2 regions of the Rummeliibacillus sp. TYF-LIM-RU47 genome follow, and region 2 is predicted to be linked to the other one. Evidence: a T-box and tRNA genes for the amino acid it is inferred to sense, from the RefSeq annotation. Region 2 holds a T-box; the other holds one or more tRNA genes.

Region 1 (16,939 bases), 810 kb from region 2:
ATGATTTCTGCCAATAGGCTAGAATCTACTTCAAAATTATTTATTGGTGTAAAACCTTCTTTTTCACATAGCTCGTTTGTAAATCTACTGTATTCCTCATTACCGGCTAGAGATATAAAAGGTTCATTTGCAATATCTCTTAAGGAAATCTCCGAATGATCTGCCAGCTTGTGACTAATAGGCAATACAAGGACAATATCCTCATCTACCAAAACGCAACTTGTTATTTCTTCATCCACTATAGGCGGGCCTGCAATACCTAAATCTATGTCTCCCTTTTTCAAGCTTGTTATTATGCCACGTTTAACTCCAATACCCTGTTGAATTTTTGTTTCAGGATTAAGGGTGATATATTCACTAATTAGACCTGTGAGAAAACGAGGATTGGAAATAGATATTTTAATTGTGCTTGCATTTTCTTGATCCTTTGACTGAATCTCCATTTTTGCATTTTCAATTTCTGTAAAAATTTTATTCACATGTCTCAAAAGAATTTTTCCGGACGAACTTAATTGAATATTTCTTCCTTTCCGGTCAAATAACTTCGTCCCTAATTCATCCTCGAGTCTCTTAATAGTAAGGCTTAACGAAGGCTGAGCAATATTTAGCTGTTTGGCAGCCTTAGAAATATGCTCAGTGTAGGCAACTGTCTGAAAGTAGTGTAACTGAAGTAACTCCATGTTTTAAATACCACCTATTTATTATAATAAATACATTTATATATTATTATGTATTAGATTAAATGTAAAATGCGATTTAAAATAATATGTGTAAGGAACAAAAAGAAGAAAATATAACATATCTAATTTCAAAGGGAGTGTTTATTAGATGAGGAAGGAAGAAGTAGTTAGACAGTTTACTACTCCGTTAGATGCAGGGGCGTTCCCGGTTGGACCATATCATTTTTATAACCGAGAATATTTAAATATTTTATATAGAACTGACCTTGAAAGTTTAAAGAAAATCGTACCCGAACCTTTAGAGATTAAAGACCCACTCGTGAGATTTGAAATAATGAAAATGCCAGATGTAACTGGTCTTGGATCCTACACGGAATGCGGGCAGGTCATACCTGTAAGCTTTGAAGGAGAAGAGGGTGATTATCTACATGCCATGTATGTAGACAGCTTTCCGGCAATTGCATCCGGTAGGGAGATAGCGGCATACCCGAAAAAACTAGGCAAGCCTAATTTATATATAGATTCAGACGCCTTGGTTGGAACATTAGATTATGGTTCTTTGAGAGTAGCAACAGCTACTATGGGTTACAAACATTATCCTCTCGACCATTCAGAGGCACTAAAAGAAATTGTTAAACCAAACTATATGCTTAAAAAGATGCCTGGATATGATGGGTATCCAAGAATTTGTGAATTGGTCCGAAGCCAAATTACAGATGTTAAGATTCTCGGAGCTTGGTCAGGACCTGCGAGGTTGGAACTGTTCGCCCATGCATTGGCTCCAATGGCGGATTTGCCTGTACTTGAGGTAGTGTCAGCTTCACACATCCTGACCGAGCTTTCATTAGCGTCGCCAACTGTTATTTTCGATTATCTAGCGGATAAATAGGCAGGCATTAATAATTGGTCAGAAAAAAATAGATGTACTAAAATGAAAAAGATAAGGGGAATTTAAAATGCGAATTGCAGTGTTAGGAGCAGGTTCTTTAGGAACTATTGCCGGTGCATATATTGCTGCTGGCGGACAAGATGTAGAATTGATTGATGTTTATCAAGCACATGTGGACGCCTTAAACGAGACTGGAGCAAAAATAACAGGTACTATAGATTTTCATGCAGAGGTAAAAGCGATTACACCAGAGAATATGTCAGGGGTATATGATTTAGTGCTACTTTTAACAAAGCAGCTTTATAACCATTCAATCTTACAAGACTTATTGCCATTTTTGAATGACCAAAGCACAGTACTTTCATTGCAAAATGGTATACCTGAAGAACAGGTAGCATCTATTGTTGGGAGAGAACGAGTAGTAGCAGGTTCTGTAGAATTTGGTGCGACTTTTATTAAACCAGGTGTATCAGAGCTAACAACGGAGTTTAACCGCTTTAAAGAATATGCCTTTCAGATTGGTGAATTAACTGGCGAAGTAACAGAAAGAATAGAGCAAATCAAAAAAATCTTAGATCTTGTAGGTGGAACTCACATATCTACTAACCTAGTTGGAACAAAATGGTCCAAATTGTTAATTAACAATGCTTTTAGCGGATTATCTGCGGCTCTTAATACAGAGTTTGGTGGGGTACTTGATCATGAGATTAGTGTAGAAAGTGCAGTGCATATTGCAGATGAAACAATTAAAGTGGCACATGCTAATGGTGTGGAATTTGCTGATATGGGTGGTTTTGATATAGCTTCATTAGAAGTGAAAAGTGAAAAAGATATTCCTGAACGTATTCAAACACTTCGTGATATTATGAGATCGTCACGACTGTTAAAGGCAAGTATGCTGCAAGATTTGGAAAAGAAAAGAAAAACTGAAATTGACTATATAAATGGGGTTATTCCTCGTTTAGCACTAGAAAAAGGAATACCGACTCCATATAATGATATGGTTGTTAGTTTGGTGAAACACGCTGAAGAAACCAAAGAATTGCCGGTATTCGATTCTAATATTAAATTTTTTGAGGAATTAAATAACTAATAAATGATTTAAAAAAGGGTGTAAACCAATCCGGTTTACACTCTTTTTCTTATAATACTGGAAATCACTCATATAGATAGAAATTTGGGGTTATAATAAAATTGCAAGTACTTAATAATATTATTCTAAAAAAGTAATAGGCGTAAATGTAAAAAATTCTAAAACCAAATTTATTGTTTTTAATATTAATTATTTTTTCAAAATTACAGATATTTAAGTAATTAATAAAGGTGAAAATTAATATTATCATCAAAAAGAAGAGGTGTCGTTTACATTTAGCAAATTAGGCAATAGAAGAGAGGAGAATATTATTATTTGAATTGTGTCTAACTTGTGTCTATAATGTATATATTCTATTGTAAAATAAATTCAGGGAGGTTATTCAAGTGGTATCTATTACATTAGTTCCGCATGATATAAGCTTTGCTGAAGAGATGTCTAATATGACAAGCGATCCAGCAATTCGGCAAGCTCTTGGTATGACAGATGCCCAATGCTCATTGGAAGGGACACGTGATTTTATACGCCTTGTTCAGCTAGAAGAAAGAATGGGCCAACAGGTTTCACGTATGATTTTTAATGAAAGAAATCAATTAATTGGTGTTATTTCATTAAAGTTGATTGATGAATTACAAAAAACCTGCCATATTGGTACGTGGATAGGCAAAGCTCACTGGGGTAAAGGATATAATGAATTGGCTAAGGCAGAGATATTAAAAATTGCCTTTTTACAATTAGATTTGGAATATGTATTTGCGGGAGCACGTTTAGGAAATATTCGTTCTCAAAAAGCACAAGCCAAACTACCTTATATAACATTGCATGTTGAACGGCAATTTGAACATGAATGGAAAAAACTTGAACAGCAGGAACGAACCCCATGTATCTTAAATATGATTCGAAGAGAGGATTTCTTAAACTGGTATGAGCAATATAAGGCTGTCAGCTAAAATCTTGCTGAGAATATAAAAGTTATCTAATTCACCTTTTTTGGTATTAGATAACTTTTTTCCATTGTTTGCTTTTTTCTTCTACTATCTATGGTAAATTAATAGAGAGAATGAAAATGAATCAGGAGGCATATATGAGCTTCAAGAAAATCACCGTGTTTATCGGCATAGTGTTAGTCCTTTTAGGAGGAATATTTGGTTTTCGTCATTTCAAAACAACAAAAACAAGTGCTAAAACGAACCTCACATTTCAGGATATAAGGAAGAAAGATTTTTTACATAAACAGCAGGCTGTTTTATATGCTTCTCACACAACAGAACTACTCCAAGAGGGAAAAGGGAGCGGGCAAGCTATTTTTATAGATGAGGATGGCAATGCACAACGTTTGCGATTAGACGGAGTGGAAAGCGGAAGTACATACTATCATAAAAAGAAGCTTTATATAGAAGACGCTAATCAAATTTTTTTAATCGGAAAGAATACAAAAAAACAAAAGATGCCTAGCGAATTGAGAGGTATAAAATCGGGTTATCTGCCAGCAACGGATCAGTTTTATAGCTTGTATAATACAGGTTTCAGCACGAAATATGATTACAAAACATCTATTCGTTTTGGCAATAGTAAAGAGAAACGATTCCACGTATCACAAGTCCCTAGCTTTATCTCTGGTGTAGGGGAATTATCAGATCGTTTAGTTGTACTCACCCAAAATTTAATTAATGATCATTTTTCATTGCAAGAGGTATTTCTTCGAGAAAAAGAGGCCAAAGTTATAAAACTAACAGAACTTCCATTAAAACATCCATCTAATCTAGATATAATAAGTCCGATTATGGCCGATAAAAACAGCTACTATTTTGTGATGACGGATTATCAATCAGAAAAACGAGAAGACCTTTCGTTGATTATTTATAATAGGCAAACAAAAGAAACGGAAATTAAGCCATTTATCAGCTATCGTTCAGAAGAACAAGTAGATAATGGATTGCCTAATAACTTTAACCATTCTTCTTATCTATACAAAAATCATTTTTATTATGTAAATGGTTTAGGAGAAGTGTATCGGTATAATTGTAGGGATGGAAAAATACAGAAATATTTGAACTTAGAATTTGAGTCAATAGCGAATCACAGGCTTGAGCAAGTTAGATTCCAAAATGGCCGAATCCACCATCTTTATTCAGATGAGGAAGGGAACTTTTTTATAGAAACATATAACTTGTCTTCGACAAAAAGAGAAAAACTTCAAAAAATCAAAATGAATGGTTTAATCCCTCAAAATGATAAAGATTACTTTTTAACTAGCATTGAAATATTAAACTAGAAAACGATTCTCTAAGGAGAATCGTTTTTTTTATGAAGATCTTAGGATATGCCGTATTTGCGGTTCACTTGGATTGTCTTCGTTTTCCAAGAGGACTTATGAAGGATCAAATCACGAATGATTTTAGAGCCCATCATGCTATACACTGTTCCATTGCCTCCATATCCTAATAGGTAATATTGATGCTTATTCGTAGGGTGTTCTCCAACAAATGGTAAATCATCTTTCGATTCTCCAAATGTCGCAACATAGGAATATGCAATCTCTAGAGGCAACGTTGGAAATAAATTCTGTGCTTCCTCAAGCAGCTTTTGAGATTGTTTTTTTAGCAGTTCATCGCTTATATCACTATTGGGATTCTCTTCATCTAAACCGCCGACAATAATTGAACCATCTATCGTAGTTCTCAAATAGAGATAAGGACGTTTTGTTTCCCATATGAGTGCTCTTTGATACCAACTTGTTAAGTCCTTGATTGGTTTTGTTACAATGACATATGAACGGTTGAGGATGGCGCCTTTTCTCTTACCTACTGGTGTTGGCTCATAGCCGGTTGTATAGACAATATGCTTTGTACTGAAAACACCATCTGATGTTTTAACGGATAGAAGTTCGCCGTTTTCTTCAACATCTAATACAGAAGTAAACGATAATAGGTGACCACCGAGATCTTCAATTTTTCGTAATACACCAAATACTAGTTTTAATGGATTCACTTCTGCATCATGGTATGTTAAAAGGGCGGCAGGTTTTGTAAATGGCATCTTACTGCCTATTTCATCCTCATTCCAATAGCTACAATCAAATCCATTCTTTTGTAAAGTTTTATATTCGCGCTGTATTTTAGAAATATCCTCTTCCGTACTTGCACTTGCATAGCAGATGCTAGGTCTTCGTATAAAATCTGCTTCATCAGGCAATTGGACAGCCAAAGCCTCTAAATCGTTCATGGCTGTATCACACGACTTGTAAAAAGATATAGCTGCTTTCTCACCAATTTTATCAATTAACTCACAGAGCATAATGTCATTCTCATATTGAAGCAATCCTGTGTTGGCGCTCGAACTACCTTCTCCAAATGCTCTTTTCTCTAATATAGCAACCTGTAAACCTTCTTTTGCAAGCGCATAAGCAGTTAAGCAGCCAGACATGCCCCCGCCTACTATAATAGCATCATAACTTTTAGATGGTGTTACTTCTTTCGGTTCAAAAGAAGGCACTGTATTTGGCCAATAAAGTTTTCCGTCATGTATTTCCATTTTATTCACTCGCTTTCTATAGGAGTTTTTACCCTCTTTCTCTTAAAGTGTAACGTGTAACGTGCTATGATATAGTTATATATAGAATAAGATACAGCTAACAGGTTGTTAAAAAGTGCATGTATAGAGTTGAACAACATAGGCGCATTTATATAGCTACTTTTCACCTACAGTGATTGAAGTATGCTCTAATTAATGACATTTTCATAAAATAAAAAATAACTGGGGGTGTAATGTGTGGAAATGTTGGAATCTTTAAAAAATATGAAGTCTATTTCAATTTTTAACGAGAACATTGAACGTGGGGAATTTCATAAAACTATGCGGGATATTGCTTCACTTTCCGGTGTATTAAATGAACTATCTGCCAAACAAATGTATCAATCACCATTGGAAATTATTCAGTTTTTGCGTGTGCTCGAATTGCTAAAACTACAAGCAGTTGGCTTAGCGGAAGCTATTGATGGTGAAGAGATGTTACTCTCTCGCTACTGCGAGTATTATCAGGAGGGTGTAGCGCCATCTAATGAGCGAGTTAAACAGATTATCAATACGCTTTCAAAGCACAGCTGGATTTCTAAGGAGTCAACGCAGCTAAAATTACTTGACCGAGGCAAAAGGATGATCGACTCATTAATCAGGCTAGCTAATGATTCACTTGCTTACCATATGCAAGATGATATCTCACGTTTGCTATATCAAGCTAAGCGAGACACAGAGATTAGTGAAGCATACGATTCTCAGGGAGTATCTGGTGATCATACGTTAGCTTCAATGATTCAAAATTTAGAAGATGCAACAGACCAAATCGAATCAAGGCAATTAGAGTTCTTGGCAGATAAAAACGCATTGCCTCAGTTAGAAAAAATTCATTTTCTCATGATGGAACTTGATAAAAAGTTATCCGAACGCTTATTAGAAGAAGAGGTATTAAATCAAAGCCCACTTATTAGCAGAGGGAAATCTTCCATCAAAAAGGGGACAGCCTTAAGTAGTAGTCTGTTAAATAAATATAATCGTTTTACTTTGATGAAAGATACCCCTTTGACAGGAAACATTTCACTTGAGAAAGTACGTCAATTTATCATTGCGATGTACGAGCCTCCTAACGACTCTAATATTCCGAATGCTCACGAAATTCTGAGCTTTATGGAGCAGGGGCTTTATGAAGATGAAGTAATTGATGGTATATGGTTGCCCATAAAATTTACAGCACCCATCAGTCATTTAGATATTGAGGACAGTATCGACTATTTGGAGAACTATGAACCTCAAATCTTAGATGAAGATATAAAGCAAAGTGAAATATTATTTGAGGAGTTATTAATCAATCAAGATGAAATAGATGAAGCTTTTCAAGAAGCATCATGGCAAATGACCAAAGCCATGATTTCAACAGATAATGTAGAACAGTACTTAGAAAATAATGAAGAAGCTGAAGTAGAACAGCTGATTATAGAATCAGCATCTCCGGGCTGGGGAGACAGCATTCGGACAATGCTCGCGCTGTCTGCATTAGTAGGCAATCACAAAATAACAGAGGAATCAAAAAAAGCAGTGCAAACATACGACAAGGAATGGGAGTGGATTAATGATGACGATAGAAAATTTACAATTAAGCAATACAACCCAGAATCTAAATCCGTTAACGATGTTGCAAAATCTTAGAGCATTTCTAACAACAGAAGAGGAGCTTGTATTTATGCAGCTATTGTTCTCTTCTTCCTCTGCCATTCGAGGTCAAAATTACGGATTGAAGAGAAAAGAAGCTGAAAAAATGCTAGGTATTAAAAATGATGATCAAGCATTTTACTCATTTATCAATCGCTTAAATCAAGCAATCTCTAGATATTTTAAAGTGATTTATGATGAAAAAAGAGACCAGTTGATTATCATGATGCGTATACCAGCTAAACAAGCAAAAACTACTTTAAATAAAGAGGCGCTTGCCATATTACTCTATATGTTTTATCAACAAGAGGTCTTAAGTCATGAATTTACGCTACTCCAGCAATTACTGACTGACTTTGGGCACGAAATGCAGCATGCAAGTCGTAAACTGCAAAATAATATAGATATTTTAAAAAAGATTGGTGCTGTAGAAGAAGTACAGCGAACACAACAGGAACAGGCATACAAGGTAACGGCGATCGGGGTGCATATGTTTTCTAATTCTTTCTTAAGAAGAGCTACAGAGTTTGCTCAATCTTCCCAGTTAAGCAAGGAAGAAGTGGTTAAATTCTTTAGACGCTATAATTTATATGAGCAGGAGGAGAACCAATGATCCCATACAGTTTGCAATTTAGTGGCATACGAGATTATAGACCAACGAAAATCTCTTTTGGTAGAGATAGTGAACATGTATTGATTGCTGGTCCAAATGGTGCAGGTAAATCCACTATTACATTCGCGATTGGGGCTGTATTGTACTCTTCTCAAGTTGAAATTGAAGGGCTCCGATCGGCCAACTTGGCTCCTAACCAAACATGGAATGCAGAGGTGTTTCTAACATTCCATAATACTGGTCTTTCACTGATTGACGCTGCGCCGTATGTAGGTTTTCAGCTTTTGATTCAACAAAAGCCAGGAAATATGATCCAACGGCAATACGCTGTGTATACAGGGGAATATCCGGATGAAATGAAGTTGATAGCGACATATCGATCAGGCGATAACGAAGGTAGAAATCTATCCATGTATCGAGAAGATTTGCAATTTAAATATAAAATTCATCCAGATGTTTATTACCTTATTTGGTATCAAAACGAAGTCAATCAATTTGCGGCTATGTCGCCTGAAGAGCGATTTCGGCGGTTGAGTGAAATGTACCATATAGTAGACTTGCAAAGGGAATGGGAAGCGACCGTTGAAACCTATAAACAGATGGAAGCAGATTTTAAGTTAACAATTGGCAATCTGAAGTTAATCGAAAGCCAATTAAAAATGGCAGAGGATGCCTATAAACACTTTAGTAATAATAAAAAAACGCTGAAAAAAAATGGAGAGAAACATATATGGTTAATGCACTGTATTCGAGAAAAATTACGATTCGAAAAAAATAAACATGAAGAAGATATAGCCATAAAGGAAAAATATATAAATGGACTAGTAGAAAAACGAGACATCATGCAACAGCAGTTGGCAGAATTAAAGGATAGAAAGACAATGAAACAACAGCAACTGAACGAAGCAGAGCAATACATTCAACAATTAAAGAACAGTGAAAAAAAGCTAAATCAAAAAAATGAAGTTATAAAAAAACAAATTCAACGATTACAAGAAAAATTGAAAGACACAGAACAACTCCGAAAAAAAATGATGTATACCGAAGAAGAAATAGTCGTAGAAATGGACAAGTGTAAAATACGAGAGAAACAGCTGGCTAAAGATATCGATTCATTCTTACATTCAAAAAAGCTTCATTCCAGGACAATCAATGACTTACAGTATAGAAAAGTACAAGAAGAATTATCGATACAGTCTCTTGATGAGCGAGAAGACGACTATCAAAATATATTATCTCTTTACATAAGCAGCCATCAAGTAGAAGTAAAGCTATTGGAGAATAAAAAAGAATATAATGATTTAGCAAAAGAATTGCCAAGGATTGAAGAAGCAGAAACAATTTTGACTGAAGAAATTAAGTTGCTAAAACAAGATAAAATGCTATCCCGTCGCCAATTAGATGCAATATCGATCCTTAGGAAACAAGGAATCACTACCTATACATTGAGAGATTTAGTAGAGTTAGATGAACGTGCAACTTTGAAAGATGAAATAGTGCTTGACCCTATTAAATACACTATATTTTACATGGCAAGGACATGTGAGCCCGCGAATGATTTATACCATGTGCCTTTGCCATCCATTATACCAACTAAGTTTATAGACAGTTTGCCGACAATAAAATTAAAAATAAAAAAGGGACTCAAAGAGCAAGAAGTGATTTTAGCATCAAAAGTACTTTTTTGGGTGGATCAATTTTTACAAACCACCCCTCTCTTGAAGATAAATGGCATTGAAGATGTACGAGGCGTCAGAGGGAGACAGGAAAAGGATACATTCATTCTTAGTCCGAGATCCTCAGAAGAAAGATTGATTTTACTACAAAAAAAATTCGAACAAAATCAACAAAAAAAATTGGACATCAATGTCAATTTAGCCAAATATGAAAAAGAAATTGGTGACTTGCAAAGTGTATTAAAAGATGTAAAAAAAGCAGAAGCATTCAATTTAGAGCTAGACCAACGAAACGATAAGATAAAGCTTATTGCAGAAATAAACAAGCAGCTGGAAGAACAGCAAAATCAATCAGAGGATGTACAAGAGAAAATAATACAGCTACAGCAAGAGTTCGCATTTGTAGTGCACCGTATGCAATTTCTAGAGCAACAACTTGATATTTATTCGCGGATTGGTGAATTAAAAGAAGAACAGCAACAATTAACCAACCTAGAACAAGAAGAAAGAGACATACTAGACAAATTACATCTTATTAGAGCAAGTAAAGAAGAGTATTATGTTAAAGTGCAATCATTGCATGACTTTACAAGAGATTTTAACCGCAATATAAGAGATTTAGGGTTTGATATAGATGACAATAAACGGGAAATGACTAATGTGGAGAAGGATAGAACACATTTAGAAGAAAAAATAGAAGCTAATCAAGCGGAAATTACCCGCTACGAAATTCTTCTGCAGGAGCTAAAACACCTAATTCCTGATTTATACAAAGTAGCAATGCAGAAGCAAATTGATACTAGCCAGTCGATGCCAATACTGCTCTCGGAAAATGAAAAAGCGCGAGTTGCCTTTGAAAATGCACGTAAGGGAGAAGTTGATCCACAAGCCGAAGAAAACTATAAAAAACGGAAAGAAGAGTACGAGAAAAAACAATATAATGCCGCTTTGATGGAAGAATTAGTAGAAGAAAAAAGGCTTTTGTTAGTAGATAAAGAAGATAAGTTGGATACAACGGTCCATGTACTTGTTGAAGCTTTGAACATAAAATTCCAAGCCTATATGAGCCTATTTAACTTCGAAAGCGAAATCATGTGGGAACGATATGAAGACAAACGGGGACGAGCTATTTTTAAATTATATGTAAAGGCGCATAAAGCGGGTCATGGCAGAAGGCTAGAAGATGTGAGTGTAAAAGCGAGAAATGGAAAATATGGAAAGGGTGTATCGGGCGGGGAAGAATCATTAAGCTCACTCCTATTTGCACTCACCTTATTGCAACATTTAGATACAACACCAGGTTATATAATACTAGATGAATTTGATAGTGCATTAGATGAAAACCGAAAAGAAAAAGTTTTTGAATTGTATGCTAGAGAACTAGAGCGCAAGCTTATTATCCTGTCACCTAAAGCACATGATGACAGGTACTATGAAAAGTATAGCAAGGTTTTCATCGTCCAGCATGACGCAGTAAAAGTGGAAAGTGCAATCAAAGGTATTCAGCTTGTAAAATAAGACTTATTCTTTTACAGTTGGCATGGAGTATAGTATACTAGGTATATAAATTAATATTTAAATGTAACACATGGTGGAGTCAGTCAATCTGGCACCGCCATGTGTTTTTTTATTTTCAAGGAGGGAAAATATGTTTATTTTACAAATTGTGCTTGTATTACTAGCGACTAAATTGGCCGGCCATTTGAGTGTTAGGCTAGGGCAGCCATCTGTATTAGGGAAGATTATTATTGGTATTGTTATTGGACCTGCTTTATTAGGATGGATTGACGATACGGATATTGTGAAACAATTCAGTGAAATCGGTGTTATCCTCCTTATGTTTTTGGCGGGACTTGAAACAAATTTATCGGATTTAAATCGAAACAAAAAGGCTGCTTTACTAGTTGCAGTAGGTGGTATCATTGTTCCTATTTTATTGGGATATGCAGGATCCATTTATTATGGTTTATCAACAGCGCAAGCTATATTTATAGGATTGCTTTTATCCGCTACTTCTGTCAGCATTTCGGTCCAAACATTAAAAGAACTTGGTTGGTTAAATAGTAAAGAAGGTTCTACTTTGCTAGGTGCGGCAGTTTTAGATGATATTATTGTCGTCGTCATGCTGGCAGTAGCAATGAGTTTCTTTGGGGACTCTGATGTTAGCATTACTTGGTTGATAGGTAAAAAAGTCATCTTCTTTGCTATCATTATTTTAGTATCAATCTGGGTTGTACCTGCGTTTTTGAGACTGTTTTCAAAATTAAAAGTAACAGTGCCATTGCTTAGTGGTGCGTTAATTATTTGCTTTGGCTTTGCCTATTTCGCAGATTCTCTAGGCATTGCAGCGATTATTGGATCGTTTTTCGCGGGGATTGCCATATCTCAGACCAAATTTAAAGAGGAAATTGAGGAAAAGGTTGAGCCGATTGCAAATGGCTTATTTGTACCATTTTTCTTCGTAAGCATTGGCTTATCCGTTAGTTTTGCAGGTATCGGAAATCAAATATGGCTTATCGTTGTATTTTCATTGATTGCGCTTCTTTCGAAATTCATCGGGTCGGGTCTTGGCGCAAAAATGTCAGGCTTTTCTATGCGATCATCAATGGGTATCGGAGCAGGTATGATATCTCGTGGGGAGGTAGCATTAATTATTGCAGCAATGGGACTAGATTCAAAACTATTGCCAACAGAGTATTATACGCCAATGATTATTGTTGTCGTTATTACAACATTAGCTACACCACCACTCCTTAAAGGAATATTTGGGAAGAGACAAGAAAATTAGAATACAAAAAACGCTCAATCATATGATTGGGCGTTTTGTCTATAGACTTAAGATTATTTCTAACTAATAACAAGATAATATTCTCTTGTTTGAAACACAGAGAATAATATATAATAAATCTATAAAAACGGGGCATTAGCAAACTCCAAATATTTTCTCGGGGATATAGTATAGCGGGAATACGCCACAATGGCATTGTGGAATCAGGGGTTCGATTCCCCTTATCTCCATTAAAATTACGTTGTTTTTAGGTCGATTTTTTAACCAACACACTCCATCAATTCAGTAATTTGAATTGTGGGGTGTTTTTTTAGGTTTTTTGGATAAATCATTTAAAAGCCAATGTTCAAACAGCGTTAAGTACACAAATGCAAAGGAGAAAAGATGATAATAAAAAATTAAACCAAAATATATTTAATGTCACATATACGTCGGTTTTTATAGTAGAAACGGGTCAATTAAATTTTAAAAATTATCAATCCATATCAAAATAAATCGGGTAATGATTTACACAGCCGTCATTAAACTTTGCATTGCAAGAGGGGCAGTGATTTGAATGCATATACTGATGAATAGTGAGCTCAGTTTTACAAACCCCACATAATATGGCTTGTACATCAAACATTTCTTTAGTCCATTTTTGAATTGGATGATTGGCGTTTGCATCATGGCATTTATAACAAGGATAATATTCGCCGCAGCAAGCAAATTTGATAGCAATGACATCGAGAACTGTATGATAGTGAGTACATCGTGTTTCTTGATCAATAACATTTCCTAAGACTCGCAATTTACAATCTCCTTTAAGTTTTTCTACAATTGTAACATATCCCTTTCCAACAACTTGAATAAAATGAAGTTTACATCCATATATTTAACAGAATGTGGAGGTGGATAGATGGGGATAGGAATTATTGGTTTTTTGGCAACTGCCAGCGGCCTTGGTGTTGGAGGTATACTTGCAACTCTTTTTAAAGGAACAATACGAAAAGCGGCTGCTATTAATGGCATTTGCGCAGGTATTCTACTGGGGCTGCTTTTTATCGAAATCATTCCAGAAAGCTTACAGTTAAGTGGTGTGTTGATATTTGGCATAGGTGTATTTTGGGGAATTATTGCGTTTAGCGTATTGCATGGATTCATGCATGGTGAGATGGAATCAATGAATTTTCAAAGGGAGCAACATGGTAGGGCAGGAGCTATTTTAGCCTTAAGTATAGCAATTCACAATCTACCTCTAGGTTTGTCATTAGGATTCGGCGAAACAACTGGAATGAGTAGTTCATTACTGTTTCCTATTATTTTACATAATATTCCTGAAGGGCTGGCAATATTTATTCCTTTATCGCTTGCAAAGATATCATTTAAAAGACACATATTCATTCTGCTAGCAGTGTCATTTCCAGTAGGACTTGGAGCAATTCTTGGGAGTATCATTGGAGCGTCCTATCCAATTTTTTGGGCTATTCTTCTAAGTTTCTCTATAGGAATGATTATAAGCGTAGTTTGGAAGGAAATTATAATGGAAGCAGCAGGACGCACTTCATTTTTATATGTTTTGAAATATCTTATTTTGGGTATGTTCGTCATGGCAAGTTTTCTTTTCTTTTTTCCACCAATATGATAATTGTAATAGTCGATGAATGACATTGGGCAGTTGGAAAAATACCTAATTACTCTCATAATAATTATACAAGCAATAACAAAAGGGGGAAAAGTTATGAGCGAATCAATAAATATGACAGAACACGATAATCATAACGAGGAGTTTTGGAATGTCATCACACATGGTGTAGGATTTTTGCTTTCCATTCCCGCTTTATTTTTGTTAATGCACAAAGCGAATCTTGTTTCATCATCAATATATATGGCAAGCTTTATAGTATTTGGATTAACAATGATGATTCTTTATCTGTCTTCCACTTTATTTCACGGATTCAAGAAATATAAGCATGTTTTTTCAAAATTAGATCACTTTTCTATTTATCTTTTCATAGCAGGTACATATACGCCAATCGCACTAATTGGGGTTGGGGGCAAGCTAGGCATAACCATTTGCTTGATTGAATGGATTCTCACATGTATTGGAATTGTCTGTAAATGTTTCTTCATCTATCGCTACAAAAAGCTATCCTTATTATTCTATATAAGTATGGGATGGCTTGTAGTTATTGCTATTAACCCATTAGTTGCTCATATTACATGGATGGGATTTTTGATTTTGCTAACAGGTGGCATTTTTTATACAGTCGGTGCTTATTTTTACCAAAACAATAAAATTCCCTACAACCATGCAATTTGGCATTTGTTTGTCTTAGCAGGTAGTGCATCGATGTATTGGTGTATTATTGATTATTTATAAATTTCAAAAGCGCAAAAGGCTGGAACATAAAAAATAGCTCCTTCCAATGTTGAATAATTGAACTTTATATAATCATTATAAATGGAACGGAACACGGATGATCGTAATTTTATGTAAGTTTTTCATTATGACTACATTCAAGAGAAAAATTATTAAAAGAAAACCGGCAAATGTGAAATTGATTTCACATAGAGTTCGGTTTTTTTAATACCTAAAATACTCTTGTCTCAGTATCTTTTCTTGTGGCAAATATCAAGATACTGCATAACATAAACAATACGTTGGATAGAGTGGCAAAATATGCTTCTTTCAATTTAGTGATTTTGTATTATAGTTAATATATAGATTCACTTAAAATGATATGTTTTTGATAGATTATAATATTGAAAGAAGGAAAGCATATGAAGAAATTTCTTGCCGTATTGCTTGGAATCTTCATTTTTTTAGGTGCTGCCATTTATTATATCCATTTAAATGTATATGCATCAGGTGGTACGCCGAAAGTTGAGTCACAGCAGCAATTAAAGCACGAAATCTTAAAAAACTTGAATGAAGTAAAACCAGAGTTCACCATTCAAACAAAATACCCCATCTATAAGGCTAAAGAAGCAGAACAACAGCTGAAAAGCGTCTTCAAAGAAATAAGTTCTGTCGGCAATTATGGTTTTGGCAATTTAGATGGTTACTCTTACTATATATCTTCCAATATGGGCTTTACTAAAATCGAAATAAAAACATTCTATTTAACTACTGCAGATCAAGAGAAAAAGATACACCACAAAGTAAAAAAAATAATTCAAAATAATCATATTCAGAAGATGACGGATTTTGAAAAGGTATTTTTCATCAATGGCTATTTGGCCTCCCATATTGAGTATAGCGAAAATGCAACTCATGGTGGTCATTCTGCATATGCTGCATTATTTGACCATAAAGCAGTATGCCAAGGGTACGCATTAGCTGCAGATTTGCTTTTAAGAGAATCAGGACTGCAAACCAAATACATTACAGGTAAAGTTAAAGGTGAAAACCATGCCTGGAATAAAGTAAAGCTGGATGGTAAATGGTACAACCTTGATATCACTTGGAATGACCCTATGCCTGACCGAGGTGAACGTTACAGACTTAACTACTTTTTGATTAGTGATAATCAACTTGCAAAAGATCATATGTGGAATTATGACTCGCTTTTTCAAGCGAAAAGCAAAAAATACGAAGGTTTGATGAATGCTCAAGCATTTGCAGTAGACAACAATAATGTTTTTTATACATTACCAAATGAATCAAACCTATATAAGTGGAATACAACAACAAGTCAAAAATCAGTTCTTCTTCAGCACGTGATGCCTCTACAAAATATAGAGGCAAAGGACAACTGGTTACTATTAAAAGACTACACAGGCAATATGTCCAAAGTGAAAGAAGATGGAACACAATATAGCGGAACGATTTTCGCAAGCATTAACCAATATACAGAGTCAGCCAGCAAATGAATTGCAAAATGGTTAAATGTATTAAAAAGTCTAGTATATATTTAGATTAACTTTTATCAAACCTTTCGAACTGCTTATAGTTTGAAAGGTTTTTTACTAGTTCTATAAAGTTTGGTTACGTCCAGAGTTTTGAAAATTGT
Region 2 (16,939 bases):
GGGTCGTGTTTCTCTTGAAGACATCAAAAAGGCCTTACGCGATGATACTATCTTAGTAACGATTATGTTTGGAAATAATGAAGTCGGTACTATACAGCCTATTAAAGAAATCGGCGAGTTGTTGAAAGAGCATAGTGCAACATTCCATACTGATGCGGTACAGGCGTTTGGCATTCTACCGATTGATGTCAATGATTTGCACGTTGATTTGCTCTCAGTATCTTCCCACAAATTGAACGGTCCAAAAGGCATTGGATTCTTATATCAACGTAATCAAACAAAGCTAAAGCCACTAATCTATGGTGGAGAACAAGAGCGTAAGCGCAGAGCAGGAACGGAAAATGTTCCATCGGTTGTTGGGTTTGCTGAAGCTGTAGCCATTGCGCAAAGGAATTTTGAAGAGAAACAACAAGCATACAAAGAATTCCACCAACACTTCTTAAAGAAATTAGATCAGGCAGAAATCGATTATCATATAAACGGAAATGAGCAATACTGCTTGCCACATGTAATGAATATTAGCTTTAAAAATATGGATGTCGAATCATTCTTAGTCAATTTGGATATGGCAGGTATTGCAGCATCTAGTGGCTCTGCTTGCACGGCCGGTTCCATTGATCCATCGCATGTACTTGTTGCAATGTATGGAAGCGAAGCAGATGAGCTTAGGAATTCGATTCGTTATAGCTTCGGTTATGGATTAGAGCTAGAAGATATTGATACAGCGGCAGAACGGACCATTGAGATCGTAAAACGATTAGCGAAATAATAGAAAAAAGGTGAACAATATGAATACAACGAAAGACCCCTCACAAACCCGAGTTGTGGTTGGTATGTCTGGAGGAGTCGATTCTTCCGTAGCAGCTTATCTACTGAAAAAACAAGGGTATGATGTTATCGGTATTTTCATGAAAAACTGGGATGATACCGATGATTCAGGCGTATGTACTGCGACTGAAGACTATGAAGATGTTATTAAAGTATGTAATCAAATCGGTATCCCATATTATGCAGTCAATTTTGAACAACAATATTGGGACAAAGTATTTACGTACTTTTTAGAAGAATACAAAGCAGGACGTACACCGAATCCTGATGTGATGTGCAATAAAGAAATTAAATTTAAAGCATTCTTAGAACACGCATTAAAGCTAGGTGCGGATTATTTAGCAACAGGCCATTATGCACGCGTTGAAGTACGCGATGACGAAACAAGAATGCTTCGTGGCATTGATCAAAATAAAGATCAAACTTACTTCTTAAACCAGCTTTCACAAGAACAACTTTCAAGAGTTATGTTCCCAATTGGTGAACTTGAAAAACCACGCGTTAGAGAAATCGCTGAAGAAGCAGGCCTTGCAACGGCTAAGAAAAAAGATTCAACTGGTATTTGCTTTATTGGAGAACGAAACTTTAAAGAATTCCTAGGTCAATATTTACCTGCACAACCTGGTAATATGGAAACATTCGATGGCACTGTAATAGGCAAGCATGACGGCCTTATGTATTATACAATCGGCCAACGTCACGGCCTTGGGATTGGTGGAGACGGCGATCCTTGGTTTGTTCTGGGGAAAGATTTAAAACGCAACGTATTATTAGTGGGACAAGGCTTCCACAATGATAAGCTTTATTCAACAAGCTTAAAAGCTGTAAAAACAGGCTTCACGACGCATCGTGATATGCCGAAAACATTCCAAGCGACCGCTAAATTCCGCTATCGCCAACAAGATGTGCCGGTGACAGTTGAAATCACTGGTGATGATGAATGGTACGTAACATTCAACGAACCAACACGTGCTATCACTCCTGGCCAATCTGTTGTACTTTATGATGGTGATGAATGTTTAGGTGGCGCTACAATAGACGAAGTATTTAAAGACAGTAAAAAACTAACGTATGTAGGGTAATAGAGGTGAAAAAATGGATTTAAATGAGTTAGGTATTAAAGCCATCCAAGAAAAACGGTATGAAGATGCCGCAAAAGCCTTTACACAAGCTATAGAAGAGAATCCAAATGAAACAATTGGCTATATTAACTTTGGAAATTTGCTCGCATCGCTTGATGATATCGAGCGAGCAGAGCGATTTTTCCAAAAAGCTATTTCATTGGATGAATCTGCGGCAACTGCTTATTATGGCCTTGCAAACCTTTACTATAATTCAGAACGTTATACAGAAGCAGCAAAACTGTATGAACGTTCTATCCGCCATGGTATTAAAGGAGCAGACGCTTATTTTATGCTTGGCAAAAGCTTTGAACATATCGACGAGCCGAAACTCGGATTGCCTTATATGCAAAGAGCTGCAGAACTAGCACCGGAAGATTTACAGATCAGGCTTTCTTATGGCATTATGTTAGCTACTTTGGAGCTTTTTAATGAGGCAGAAAAAGAGCTGAAGTATGTAATCGATACAGATTGGAACAATGCCGATGCCCATTATAATCTGGGTGTCCTGTATGCTGTTTCTACCGATAAAATAGAAGATGCACAGTATCATTTAAAGCAAGCTTTTACTTTGCAGCCAGAGTTTGATCAAGCACGTTACATTCATGACATGCTTGCAATGAAAAAAGATTAAAAAGAAAGGTGGTGGCAGCGTTGGCTGAAAATCTATCTTTATTTTCCGATGAACCACTTTTTATTGTCGGCCGGCCTGTCGTCACAATATTTCATAATGCACAAAACTTATTCTCGATTATTAAATTGAAAATCCAAGAAACAAATACGGATTATAAAGAAAAAGAGATTATTGTCGCAGGCTATTTTCCTGCTGTCTCAGAAGAAGCGTTATACCGTTATACAGGGCAGCTGAAACAGCATCCTAAATATGGGCTGCAGTTTCAAGCTGCCACTTTTGAAAAAGAGATTCCAGCAACTGAAACAGGTGTCGTGCAATATTTATCTAGCGATTTATTTCCGGGGATAGGCCACCGTACAGCTGAAACGATTGTTCAACAGCTAGGTGCAGATGCTATTAAAACCATCATTGAAAATCCTGATGTGTTGGATGACGTTCCACGCTTAACAGAAGATAAAAAACAAACACTGCGCTCTGTACTTGAGCAAAATTTAGGGCTTGACCGCATTATGATTCAATTGAACGAATGGGGATTTGGTGCTCAAATTGCTGTGAAGATTTATCAAATGTATGAAGGTGAGACACTACAAGTACTACAAAAAAATCCGTACCGCCTCATTGAAGATATTGAGGGGATCGGTTTTCAGCGAGCGGATGAACTGGGCGCTAGGCTACAAATCACCGGCAACCATCCCGACCGCATCAAAGCCTCTATACTTCACTTGTTAAACACTGCCTCATTATCAGAAGGGCATGTTTTTTTAGATGCAAGAGAAATTTTGCCTGCTTCCAAGGCGATGCTTGAATCGAGTCAGTCATGCACGATTGAATACGATGATATTTCCCAAGCAATAATTGAACTAGGCGAGAATGGCAAAGTTTGCGGTGAAGAAACAAGAGTTTATTTGCCGTCTCTTTATTATTCTGAAATAGGCATTGCTTCAAAGATTACAGAGCTAGCTCAAAAAAACGAAGAGCACTCATCTTTTCCTTCTTCTGAGATAAGGAAAGTAATTGGTGAAGCAGAAGAGCGCTTTGGTGTTACATATGCAGATACACAAGTAAAGGCAATTGAAACGGCTATTAATTCAGCTGTAATGATTTTAACGGGGGGCCCCGGAACGGGGAAAACAACAGTTGTCAGGGGGATAGTAGATGTCTATGCAGAACTGCATGGACTCTCGCTCAATCCTAAAGATTACGCTGAGAAAGAAGAGGCCTTTCCAATCGTCCTTGCGGCTCCTACGGGTAGAGCTGCCAAACGCTTAAGCGAATCAACGGAACTGCCTGCAATGACTATTCATCGCTTGCTAGGTTTCACGGGTCAAGAAAAAGAAGAAGATGTGGAGCGAGAAGTAATGGGGCGGCTTATTATAGTCGATGAAATGTCAATGGTTGATACATGGCTCGCACATCAACTTTTGAGGGCATTGAATGATGACTGCCAAGTAATATTTGTAGGCGACCAAGACCAACTTCCGCCGGTAGGCCCTGGTCAGGTTTTAAAGGATTTGCTTGCCTCAAAAGCCATTCCAACAGTGGAGTTAACAGATGTTTATAGGCAATCAGAAGGATCATCAATAATTCAGTTGGCACATGAAATGAAACGTGGTACTGTCCCTCAAGACTTGATGGTGAAAACAAGCGACCGTTCATTTATACGTGCAACCCAAGATCAAATTGCAGACGTTGTAGGACAAGTGGTCAAGAGTGCTATTAATAAAGGCTTTTCTATTCATGACGTCCAAGTGCTCGCACCAATGTATCGTGGCAATGCTGGCATTGATGCAATGAACAAAATGCTACAAGAATTACTAAATCCTAAAAAATCCCAAAAAACAAAAGAGATTGCCTTTGGTGATACAATTTACCGGATTGGCGATAAAGTGCTACAACTTGTTAATCAGCCAAATAATAATGTGTTTAATGGCGATATGGGTGAAGTCATTTCAATTGTGAAGGCAAAAGAAACGATTGAAAAAACGGATTTAATGGTTGTATCGTTTGATGGCATTGAAGTAACGTATCAAAAAAGTGATCTAAATCAGGTAACGCTTGCGTATTGCTGCTCCATTCACAAATCGCAAGGAAGCGAGTTTCCGATGGTTATAATGCCAATAGTCCGCGGTTATTCCAAAATGCTTCGGAAAAATTTGCTATATACAGGCATTACAAGAGCTAAAAATTTTCTTATTCTATGTGGCGAGCCAGACACATTTGTGTATGGCTTTCAAAAAACAGATGATATGAAACGCCATACCTCACTTGTAGAGCGTTTATCATTGGAAGAGACAACTGAAATCAAATCGCTAGAAGAAAAGAATGATACAAAATCGGACCCAACTGAGAAAGAAGCAATACAATCAGTAGAAGACAAGGTACCTGTTACTTTAACGCTAGATAATTATTCAGGCATTCATCCAATGATTGGAATGGCCGGCATTAGCCCTTATGATTTTATGAATAATGAGAATTGACAGAAGTAAAAGCATTTCTTAAAATAAGTAAGAGTTATCCTATTTAAACAAGATTGATCTCTAATACTGCAATACGTTGAAGGAAAAAAGTACTTGTTGGTCCGTGTACAGAAAGAGGTTCCTAGGCTGTGAGAACCTTCACCAACCAATTTGGAAAAGCTATTCCTGAGTGTAGCCAAAAACTACCGTGTGCCGCGTTAAGGTAATTAAGTGATAATAGCAAAAGCTATTATAATTAGGGTGGTACCGCGAATAGAAACCTTCGTCCCTGTTACAGTGGATGGGGGTTTTTTTATATATAAAAGGAGGAAAATTAATGAAAACATCAGCAGAAATTCGTCGCAAGTTTATCGAATTCTTCGAAGAGAAAAAACACAAACAAGAACCTAGTATGCCGCTTGTGCCAATCAATGACGCGTCATTACTATGGATCAATTCCGGAGTAGCAACGTTAAAAAAATATTTTGATGGCTCAGTGATCCCTGAAAATCCACGTATTACGAATGCACAAAAAGCAATACGTACGAATGATATTGAGAATGTCGGTAAAACAGCTCGCCACCATACATTCTTTGAAATGCTTGGGAACTTCTCTATTGGTGATTACTTTAAAAAAGAAGCTATCCACTATGCATGGGAGTTCTTAACAGATCCAAAATGGATGGGCTTTGAAGGTGAAAAATTGTCCATTACCATACATCCGGAAGATAATGAGGCCTATACGATTTGGAAAGACGAAGTTGGTATTCCAGAAGAACGCCTAATTCGTTTGGAAGGGAACTTCTGGGATATTGGAGAGGGTCCTAGTGGTCCTAACTCAGAAATATTCTACGATCGCGGGGAGAAATACGGCAACGACCTGAAAGATCCAGAATTATATCCAGGCGGTGAAAATGAGCGCTATCTAGAAATATGGAATCTTGTTTTTTCTCAATTTAATCATAATCCAGATGGCACATATACACCTCTGCCAAAACAAAACATTGATACAGGTATGGGCCTAGAACGTATGGCTTCAGTTGTTCAAGATGTGCCAACTAACTTTGACACAGATTTGTTTATGCCAATCATCGAAAAAATTGAAGAATTTGCAAATCGTAAATATAAACGCCCAAATGAAATCGATTTAAATGAAATCTTTGGCAGCGAGGAAGATATAAACACGCCATTCAAGGTCATTGCAGATCACATCCGGACAGTGGCATTTGCAATTGGTGATGGAGCATTACCTTCAAATGAAGGTCGTGGTTATGTGCTTCGCCGTTTACTTCGCCGTGCAGTACGATATGCAAAACAAATAGGTATCGAAAAACCATTCATGTACCAACTTGTACCAACAGTTGGTGAGATCATGGCTGACTTCTATCCAGAAGTGAAAGAAAAAGCTGAATTTATCGCTCGCGTTATTAAGAACGAAGAAGAAAGATTCCATGAGACATTACATGATGGCCTTTCTATCTTCAATGAAGTGGTAGAAGCCCAAAAAGCGAAGGGGCAAACAAGCATTCCTGGAGCAGATGCATTCCGTTTATATGATACCTACGGCTTCCCAGTTGAATTGACAGAGGAATATGCAGAAGAAGTAGGCATGACAGTGGATGTTGAAGGTTTCGAAGCGGAAATGGAAGTTCAACGTGAACGTGCTCGTAATGCGCGCCAAGATGTCGATTCTATGCATGTTCAATCAGAAGTACTTGCAAACCTAACAGAGGCAAGCACATTTGTGGGTTATGAAACTCTTGAGACAAACACAACAATTGCGGCAATGGTAGTAAATGGACAAATCGAAAAAACAGCTTCAGAGGGTGATGAAGCACTAATTATTCTTGCTGAAACACCTTTCTATGCTGAAATGGGTGGGCAAATCGCTGACCATGGTTCAATTAGCAACGATTCATTCAAAGCATTTGTAAAAGATGTACAAAAAGCGCCAAATGGCCAAGCATTGCACACAGTTATTGTTGAATCTGGCGAAATGCATGTAGGTGAAGATGTATTTGCACAAGTTGATCGCACAGAACGTAACTTGACTGTGAAGAACCATACAGCAACACATCTATTGCAACGCGCACTGAAAGATGTGTTAGGCGATCATGTAAGCCAAGCTGGTTCATATGTAGGACCAGATCGCCTTCGTTTTGACTTCTCACACTTTGGTGCTGTTACTAAAGAAGAGTTAGAAAAAATAGAGCAGATCGTTAACGAAAAAATCTGGGATGACATCGCAGTAGTTATTGAGGAGATGCCAATTGCAGATGCAAAAGAAATTGGTGCAATGGCTTTATTTGGTGAAAAATACGGTGATGTGGTGCGCGTAGTACAAGTGTCCGATTATTCTATTGAACTATGCGGTGGTATCCATGTTAAACGTTCTTCTGAAATTGGATTCTTTAAAATCATGTCAGAAGGCGGTATTGGTGCAGGCACACGACGTATTGAAGCTGTAACAGGCAAAGTTGCATATCAAGCAACGAAAGAAGAACAGCATGTTTTAGAACAAGCAGCTAGTTTGCTGAAAGCAAATCCGAAAGACTTAGTCGCACGTGTAGAAAGCCTTCAACAAGAGTTGAAAGAGCAACAACGCGAGAATGCGTCATTATCTGCCAAAATAGCAGGTGCACAAGCTTCAACTATCTTATCATCAGCACAGAAAATCGGCGATGTAACGGTGCTGGCAACAAAAGTTGAAGCAAAAGACAACAATCAATTACGCCAACTAATGGATGATTTGAAAGCTAAAATGGACCAAAGTGTCATTGTTTTAGGCGCAGCATCTGAAGGCAAAGTTATGCTGATTGCCGGGGTAACAAAAGATCTAGCAAACGGAAACTATCACGCAGGCAAGATTGTGAAAGAAGTTGCTGAGATTTGCGGAGGCAAAGGCGGAGGCCGTCCTGATATGGCTATGGCGGGTGCAAAAGATGCTTCTAAATTGGAAGAAGCGTTGGATTCCGTGTATAATTATGTAAAATCTATTTAAAAGGTTTGTTGAATAGGGTATACTAACATAGATACAAGACGTTATTCTACTATTTTAAAGTGAGGTGCCCTGCATGAGTAAGTTTGATCAGACGATGAAATTTAATTTCCCTGAAGAATCGATGGAACAAGAAGTTAGAGAAACCATGCAACGAGTACATGCAGCACTAGAAGAAAAAGGATACAATCCTATCAATCAAATCGTTGGTTATCTATTATCAGGAGATCCTGCTTATATCCCTCGCCATCAGGATGCACGGAACAAAATTCGTAAACTTGAACGTGACGAAATTTTAGAAGAGTTGGTTAAGTTCTATATTAAAAAGAATAACGAGGCATAATGATGAGAATAATGGGTTTAGATGTTGGCTCCAAAACGATTGGCGTAGCAATTAGCGATGCGCTAGGTTGGACAGCCCAAGGTATCGAAACGGTAAAAATCGATGAGGAAAATAATGAATTCGGCATTGAAAGAATCCAAGAACTGGTGAATGAGTATGGCATTGCTGAATTCGTTGTAGGTTTCCCCAAAAATATGAACAATACCGTTGGACCAAGGGGCGAGGCATCACAGGCCTATGCAAAGCTTTTAGAAGATACATTTTCTAAGCCAGTAACGCTTTGGGACGAGAGATTGACAACAATGGCTGCGGAACGTTTGCTAATCGAAGCGGATGTACGTCGCAAAAATCGAAAAAAAGTCATTGATAAAATGGCGGCGGTTATGATTCTTCAAGGATACTTAGACCGAAAACAGTTATGAGGTGGAATTATGGAAGAATTTGAAGAAAGACATATTACAGTTGTAGATGATGAAGGCAATGAGCAACTTTGCGAAGTGCTTCATACATTTGATTCCGAACAATTCGGAAAATCATATGTACTTTACTCTATTATGGGTTCAGAAGACGAAGATGGCACAGTTGAGATCTTCGCATCCTCTTATGAACCATCTGATAATGGAACAGATGGTGAACTTACTCCAATCGAAACAGATGAAGAGTGGGATTACATCGAATCTGTTATTGAAGAGTTGGATGAGGATATTGAACAAGGATAATTGCAGAGAGTTGGCAGTTTAGTTTAAAATAAATGTTCAGCAATATGTATTTATCCATTATAAAAGCAATACTTAAGATGCTGCTGTAGTAGACAGCACAAAATATATAGAAGAGGTGACCTAAATGGCACATGAACACGAACATGATCACGAGCACATCGTGGCAGTAGATGAATTCGGTAACGAACAAGTATACGCGGTACTTTATACATTCGACTCTGAGGATTTCGACCGCTCCTATGTACTTTATTATAAAGAAGGCGCTGCAGAAGGCGAAGAAGTTGAAATCTTTGCATCTGCTGTTGTCCCAGCTGAAGATGGTGAAGGCGGAGAACTTGTTCCTATTGAAACTGATGAAGAATGGGACATGGTGGAAGAAGTTTTAAACACTCTTGACGCTGAATTTGGCGAAGAGTAATTGTTTGCCTAAGCGGAATGAGCAACTAGCATTCCGCTTTTTTGTGCAGCAAACATCCGTTAAGGAGGAATTGCCTACGTGGAAAAGAAGAAAAACCAAGATCAAATCAATAAAATAAAAGAGCGGCAGTCTGAAAAAAGGGTTGTACGTAAAATTGTATTAGCTGCATCCGGAGTATTTATTGCACTTGCACTGGTTCTTGGGATAAGTATGTATTTTTATGTAAATAATGCGTTAAAGCCAGTAGATGAAAATGCAACTAAAACAGTCAAAGTTAATCTCCCGATCGGTTCATCGATTGATACTATTTCCGAAACCTTGGAGAATAAAAATATTATTAAAAATGCTAAAGTCTTCAAGTATTATACAAAGGTAAAAAATGAATCAGAATTTCAAGCAGGTACCTATAATCTGACGTCTTCTATGACGATCGATGAAATTATCAAAAGTCTGAAAACAGGGAAAGTGTACCGTACGCCAATCTTTACGATTACAATCCCAGAAGGATTAACTCTTGACCAAATTGCAGAAAAAGTTGAAAAAAGTACAAACTACTCGAAAAAAGAGTTTATGGATCTCGTGAATAGCAAGAAATTCATTAAACAAATGAAAAAAGCGTATCCACGCACCGTTACAAAAGCAATTGACCAAAAAGATATACGCTATCCGCTTGAAGGCTACCTTTACCCTTCGACATACCCGTATTTCGAAGAGAAGCCGACATTACAGGAAATCATAGAGCCAATGATTGCACAGACCAATGAGGTTATCACTAATTACTCTGGCCAATTGAAGCAAAAACATTTATCTGTTCATAAATTTTTGACATTTGCTTCCCTTTTGGAGAAAGAAGCAACAGCCAAAACAGACCGTGAAACGATTGCTAGTGTCTTTTATAATCGTTTAGAAAGCAAAATGCCACTTCAAACCGACCCTACTGTTCTTTATGCATTAGGAGAGCACAAATCCCGGGTCCTTTATAAAGATTTAGAAGTGAAAAATCCATACAATACGTATAAGATTAAGGGATTGCCACCAGGCCCTATTTCAAACGCAGGTAAGGAATCACTTGAAGCTGCAATAAATCCAGCAACGACAGAATACCTATACTTTGTGTCAGACAAAAACGGCAACAATCACTTCTCTAAAACGTATGATGAACATTTAGGTAAAGTTGAGAAATATATAAAGTAAACTAGGAAAAAGATGCTGAACCGATTTATTGAAATTAGGTTTGAATAACTAAGATAGGAGAAGAGCGGCTCTCGCTTTTCTTCTATTTTTGTGATAAGATAAAGTGTATTTTTGAAAAAATAAGGAGGGAATTGTATGGCTATTTCGGATGCATATACAATGTCCTTTATAAAACCACGAAATCCATTGCTTACTGAGATGGAACAATTCGCAAAAGAAAACTTTGTGCCTATTATGCAACTGCCAGCAATTGAACTATTGCTGCAAATGCTCCGAATCCAACAACCTAAAAGTATATTAGAAATTGGCACTGCAATTGGCTACTCTGCCATTCGTATGGCTGAGGCATTGCCCGAAACAAAAATAGTGTCAATTGAACGAGATGAAAATCGTGTACAGCAAGCTAAACATTTTCTTTCGAAATCTTCTGTTGCTGAGCAAGTGGAAATCATCACAGGCGATGCATTAGAAGTAGATATAGAAAATCATCACTCAGCATTTGATGCTATTTTTATCGATGCTGCAAAAGGACAATATCAAAAGTTCTTTGAAAAGTATAGTCCGCTTATAAAACAAGGCGGTATTATATATATCGATAATATGTATATGCACGGCCTTTCCGATCTAGAGCTTTCAGAGGTACCTAGGCGGAAAAGAACGATGATTCGTAATTTGCATCAATTTGCGGATTGGATGATAGAAAATGAAGATTACCAATCCACATTCTTCCCAGTTGGTGATGGATTATTGATTTGTATAAAGAGGTGACCATAATGACAAAACCTGAATTACTTGTAACTCCACAATCGCTTTCACATATTAAAGCGCTTATTGAAGCAGGTGCAGATGCCTTTTTAATAGGTGAACAGCAATTTGGTTTACGATTAGCAGGAGAATTTACTATTGAAGAAGTACGTGAAGCTACTGCAATCATTCACGATGCTGGAAAAAAAGTATACGTTGCGATGAATGCCATCTTCCATAATGATCGGGTGGATGCATTAGCACCTTATATGAAAGCATTAGCAGAAATAGGAGTGGATGGCATCGTCTTTGGCGATCCATCAGTTATCATTGCTAGACGCGAAGCAGACGTTAACATTCCATTACATTGGAACCCAGAAACAATTGCAACAAACTGGTTCCAAGCTAATTATTGGGGCAAACGCGGTGCAACAAGAGCTGTCCTTGCTCGTGAATTGAGCATGGATGAAATAGTTGAAATTAAAGAAAATGCCGAAATCGAAATCGAAGTCCAAGTGCACGGAATGACATGTATGTTCCAGTCGAAACGCCCACTGCTCGGCCATTACTTCATGTATGAAGGCAAAGCAATGGAAGTTGAAAAACGGAAAAACAATCGCAATATGTTCTTGCATGATCCAGAACGAAACAGCAAATATCCAATATACGAGGATTTAAACGGTACGCATATTTTCAGTCCGAATGATATGTGTATTATTGATGAATTAGACGAATTATTTGAAGCTGAAATCGACGTTTTCAAAATTGAGGGTGTTTTGCATACAGAAGAATATGTAGTCGCAGTAACAGAGTGTTACCGCAAAGCAATCGATGCATACACGGAATCTCCTGATGCATACTTCGATATAAAAGAAGAACTACTCGCAAAAATTGAAGAAATTCAACCAGAGTTGCGTCCATTGGATACAGGCTTCTTCTTCAAGGAAACTGTATACTAGGAAAGGAGAAAAAGACCGTGACATTATTAAAAGACGATGCGATAAGCGAAATTCGTGATGGCAAAAGAGTCATCGTTAAAAAACCCGAATTGCTAGCACCTGCAGGCAACTTGGAAAAATTAAAAATTGCAGTCCACTATGGTGCAGACGCTGTATTTATCGGCGGCCAAGAATTTGGTCTTCGCTCAAACGCAGGAAATTTCTCAATTGATGAAATGCGCGAAGGCGTAGAGTTTGCTAATAAATATGGTGCCAGAATCTATGTGACAACGAATATTTTTGCTCACAATGATAATATGGATGGGCTTGATGAATATCTAAAAGCACTGGAAGGCGCAGGAGTAGCAGGTATTATTGTAGCGGATCCATTAATTATTGAAACATGTAAAATTGTTGCACCAAAATTAGAAATCCATTTAAGTACACAACAATCCCTTTCCAACTGGAAAGCTGTTCAGTATTGGAAAGAAGAAGGATTAGAGCGTGTCGTGTTAGCACGTGAAACAAGTGCGGAAGAGATCAAACTAATGAAAGAAAAAGTGGATATTGAAATTGAGTCATTTGTTCATGGCGCAATGTGTATTGCTTATTCTGGTCGTTGTGTTTTATCTAACCATATGACTGCGCGTGATTCTAATCGCGGGGGTTGTTGCCAATCATGTCGATGGGATTATGATTTATATGCAGTAGAAGATGGTGAAGAAAAGCCTTTATTTGAAGAAGGCAACGAAGCCTTTGCAATGAGCCCGAAAGATTTGAAGCTTATCGAATCTATTCCAAAGATTATTGACTTAGGCATCGATTCTTTAAAAGTGGAAGGCCGTATGAAATCAATTCACTATATAGCTACTGTAGTCAGTGTCTACCGTAAAGTAATCGACGCATATTGTGCAGATCCTGATAATTTCAAAATTAAACGTGAATGGCTTGAAGAGCTAGATAAATGTGCAAACCGTGAAACAGCTTCTTCTTTCTTTGAAGGACAACCTGGATATGAACAACAAATGTTCGGTGAACATGGCAAGCAAACGAAATTTGATTTTGTTGGCATGGTCTTAGATTACAATGAAGAAACACAAATGGTTACATTACAGCAACGCAATTACTTTAAACCTGGCGACGAAGTAGAGTTTTTCGGACCTGAAATTGAAAACTTTAAAGTTGTCATTGACGAAGTATGGGATGAAGATGGACAAGCACTTGATGCTGCTAGACATCCATTGCAAATCGTTCGTTTCAAATGTGCTGAGAAGCTGTATCCAATGAATATGATGCGCAAGGAGATGCGATAGATGGAAAAACAACGTCCAGTTGTGATTGGCATCGCTGGAGGTTCTGGGTCTGGCAAAACAAGTGTGACACATGCCATCCATGATGTATTTAAAGAACATTCAGTAGTAGTGATTGAGCAAGACTTTTATTATAAAGATCAAAGCCATTTGGAATTTGATCAACGACTAGAAACGAATTATGATCATCCGGATGCTTTTGATACGGATTTATTAATTAGTGATGTAAAGCGTTTATTAGAAAGAAAGTCCATTGAAAAACCAGTGTATGATTATGCACTACATACACGTTCAAAAGAAACCATTCATATTGATCCGCAAGATGTTATCATTCTTGAAGGAATTTTGGTACTTTTTGATCCGCGCTTGCGTGAATTGATGGACATTAAATTATTTGTGGATACGGATGCAGACTTGCGGATTATTCGCCGTATTTTACGCGATATCAATGAGCGTGGTCGTTCAATGGATTCTGTCATTGAGCAATATCTTTCTGTTGTTCGTCCGATGCATAATCAATTTATTGAGCCAACTAAGCGTTATGCAGATATTATTATTCCAGAAGGCGGCCAAAATGAAGTTGCAATTGATTTAATGGTTACAAAAATAAAAACAATTCTTGAAACAAATAGTATTGTGTAATATCATTGTAAATGATTAGTAAATATTCTTGTTAGAAACTATGTCGCATGCTTTAACGAGTAGCGACATAGTATTTTTATTAAGATGATGAAGAAGCAATCGAGGAGTGAATAAAATGGCAGCAGAAAAACAATACCCAATGACTGCAGCGGGTAAGCAAAAACTAGAAGAAGAATTAGAATTCTTAATTTCAACTAAACGTAAAGAAGTTGTTGAACGCATCAAAACAGCTCGTGGTTTTGGTGACTTATCGGAGAACTCCGAGTATGATGCTGCGAAGGACGAACAAGGCTTTGTAGAAGGCCGTATTTCGCTTTTGCAAACAATGATTCGTAATGCCATGATTATCGAAGAAGGCGCAAGTACATCTGATATCGTAACAATTGGCCGTACAGTAACATTCAAGGACCTAGAGGAAGACGACGAAGAAACTTACACAATCGTAGGTTCAGCAGAAGCAGATCCTTTCGAGGGTCGCATTTCAAATGATTCGCCAATCGCTAAAGCCCTACTTGGCAATAAAGTAGGAGACCGCGTAAAAGTTAATACACCTGGTGGAGACATGGATGTCGAGATTATTTCTATTAAATAAAAAGTAAATCCTTTTAAAGAAGACAATCGTTTGTATTGTCTTCTTTTTTTTATTAAACGCAATTAAGCGGAAATTATTGTATTCAACAAGTGAGGTTTTTGTTATAAATAGATTAAGTAAACGTATCGGTCATTATTAAATGGTTGAATGAGGAAAGAGTAAATAAATTATATTCTGAATTATTAAACGAAGGAAAGGAAGATTTAATTGAAAACATCTAAAAAGAAAAAGTTAATCGCGATTTTCGGTAGCGTTGGCATTTTAACTTTGGGTATATCACTCATGATCATCATTAAATATCAGTACCATACGAATCAATTAATTATAGCTGATTGTTTTGAAAACTACGGAAATGAAACGACAGTAACAATTAAAAAGCATGTTATTGGGTCTGCGGTTACTTGTAAAAGAAATGAATAAGACTTTAATCCTTATTTTATACGCTATAGGGCTACCTGGAATGCTTTTCATGTATACTCGCAAAGCTAGAAGCGTATTCTGTTTTTATGCTATGATAGACAAGAGTATTAAGAAACCAAACCAGATGATGCGCGTCATCATGTAAAGAAGTAAGGGGGAGACTTATGGCTGAAATTGGACGCCGATATAATCCGAATGGCAAAAAACCAAAAAACACAGATAAAAAGAAAATGGATAAAATATTGAATGTGTTAATTGGTGTTGTAGCTGCACTTATACTCGTTGTAGCTGGATTCATTGTCATTGGCGGCTCGCATAACAAAGACACTAAAAGTGATAAAGTTGCCCAACAAACACCGCAAGAAAATGAATCCGAAAAAGATAATATAGTAGAAAAAGATTCAAAAGAGCTAGAAAAAGAGAAAGCAAAACAAGCGGAAGAGGCCAAGAAAGAAAAAGCAGACGCAGCTGAAGAAGAAAGTGATGCACAAGCGGAAGACGATAATTCGTCTAGTGAACAAGAAGAGACGGCTAGTGATGAAGAGAATAATTCAGCATCAGATGAAACACAAGATAATGAAGAAAGTAAGAAAGACAGTGACCAATACAGTCATACGGCTAAAGTCGAAGAATCTAACGATCCAAACGTGAAAAAAGTTGTTACCGATTCAAAATGGAAGCCAACTAAAACAAAACAAAAAGAATCCAGCGATGTCCATAATTCAAGCTATACAAAAGGTTCACTTGATTGGAACGAAAAAATAAAAACGATTGCTCATACGACAGGCTTAGATGAAAATGATATGATTATATGGTATGTTAAGAACGGTGGTAGCCCGAATACGTCAATCGGGATTGTTTCTTCAAAAGACAAGACCAAGAACTATCGTGTTTCAATGGAGTGGATTTCTAATAAAGGTTGGAAACCAACTAAATTGGAAGTCTTAAAAACACATCAAGGCGCTTATTAAAATATGTGCGATGCCCCCAATAAGTGAGGCATCGCCATTCTTTATGTTGTAATATAATAAGCGTTATGTAGTATAAGTGACTATCTCCTAAGGGAAGATTACGGCCCAGTACGGAGTAGATTTATCTTAAGGAAGGAAGTATAAAAATGAGAATTGCTGTCATTGGCGCAATGGAAGAAGAAGTAGAATATTTAAGAAACACACTAGAAAATACGGAGAGCCGAACCATGGCGCATAGTGAATTTACGACAGGTACATACGCAGGCCATGATGTCATCCTTCTGAAGAGCGGGATTGGCAAGGTCAATGCAGCCATGACAACTACATTGCTACTGCATGAATACAAACCGGATATTGTCATTAATACAGGATCTGCAGGCGGCTATGATGAAAATCTTGATATCGGTGCAATAGTTATTTCAGACGAAGTAAGGCATCATGATGTGGATGCTACTATTTTCGGCTATGAAATCGGACAAGTTCCACAAATGCCAGCTATGTTCCAATCAGATCAAAAACTAATCGAAATCGCGAAAGAAGCTGTAACAGAAATAGGCGAGCACCAATTTGCAGTTGGTCTGATCACAACGGGCGACTCGTTTATGAACGAT

What was found. A T-box is a leader RNA that pairs with one kind of tRNA and senses whether it is charged. The one in region 2 lies ahead of alaS (alanine--tRNA ligase), so its partner is inferred to be a tRNA-Ala.
Region 1: it encodes a tRNA-Ala, which carries the amino acid that the T-box ahead of alaS (alanine--tRNA ligase) is inferred to sense. The anticodon was not compared.

The regions. Positions count from the first base shown of each region.
Region 1 is NZ_VVIR01000001.1:1,870,525-1,887,463, reverse strand. It holds gene F0527_RS09515 (LysR family transcriptional regulator) at 1-680, opposite strand, end outside; gene F0527_RS09510 (acetoacetate decarboxylase) at 829-1,569, shown strand; gene F0527_RS09505 (ketopantoate reductase family protein) at 1,637-2,662, shown strand; gene F0527_RS09500 (GNAT family N-acetyltransferase) at 3,049-3,612, shown strand; gene F0527_RS09495 (hypothetical protein) at 3,747-4,937, shown strand; gene F0527_RS09490 (NAD(P)/FAD-dependent oxidoreductase) at 4,979-6,196, opposite strand; gene F0527_RS09485 (hypothetical protein) at 6,440-7,864, shown strand; gene F0527_RS09480 (hypothetical protein) at 7,791-8,480, shown strand; gene F0527_RS09475 (coiled-coil domain-containing protein) at 8,477-11,674, shown strand; gene F0527_RS09470 (cation:proton antiporter) at 11,805-12,944, shown strand; tRNA gene F0527_RS09465 (tRNA-Ala) at 13,104-13,174, shown strand; gene F0527_RS09460 (CHY zinc finger protein) at 13,420-13,734, opposite strand; gene F0527_RS09455 (ZIP family metal transporter) at 13,843-14,568, shown strand; gene trhA (PAQR family membrane homeostasis protein TrhA) at 14,665-15,306, shown strand; gene F0527_RS09445 (transglutaminase domain-containing protein) at 15,708-16,799, shown strand.
Region 2 is NZ_VVIR01000001.1:1,063,249-1,080,187, forward strand. It holds gene F0527_RS05195 (cysteine desulfurase family protein) at 1-769, shown strand, start outside; gene mnmA (tRNA 2-thiouridine(34) synthase MnmA) at 789-1,910, shown strand; gene F0527_RS05205 (tetratricopeptide repeat protein) at 1,924-2,583, shown strand; gene recD2 (SF1B family DNA helicase RecD2) at 2,604-5,060, shown strand; T-box leader at 5,128-5,333, shown strand; gene alaS (alanine--tRNA ligase) at 5,377-8,040, shown strand; gene F0527_RS05220 (IreB family regulatory phosphoprotein) at 8,114-8,380, shown strand; gene ruvX (Holliday junction resolvase RuvX) at 8,383-8,802, shown strand; gene F0527_RS05230 (DUF1292 domain-containing protein) at 8,812-9,099, shown strand; gene F0527_RS05235 (DUF1292 domain-containing protein) at 9,224-9,517, shown strand; gene mltG (endolytic transglycosylase MltG) at 9,596-10,711, shown strand; gene F0527_RS05245 (O-methyltransferase) at 10,847-11,479, shown strand; gene F0527_RS05250 (peptidase U32 family protein) at 11,485-12,414, shown strand; gene F0527_RS05255 (peptidase U32 family protein) at 12,432-13,706, shown strand; gene udk (uridine kinase) at 13,707-14,345, shown strand; gene greA (transcription elongation factor GreA) at 14,461-14,937, shown strand; gene F0527_RS05270 (hypothetical protein) at 15,145-15,357, shown strand; gene F0527_RS05275 (YrrS family protein) at 15,522-16,328, shown strand; gene mtnN (5'-methylthioadenosine/S-adenosylhomocysteine nucleosidase) at 16,475-16,939, shown strand, end outside.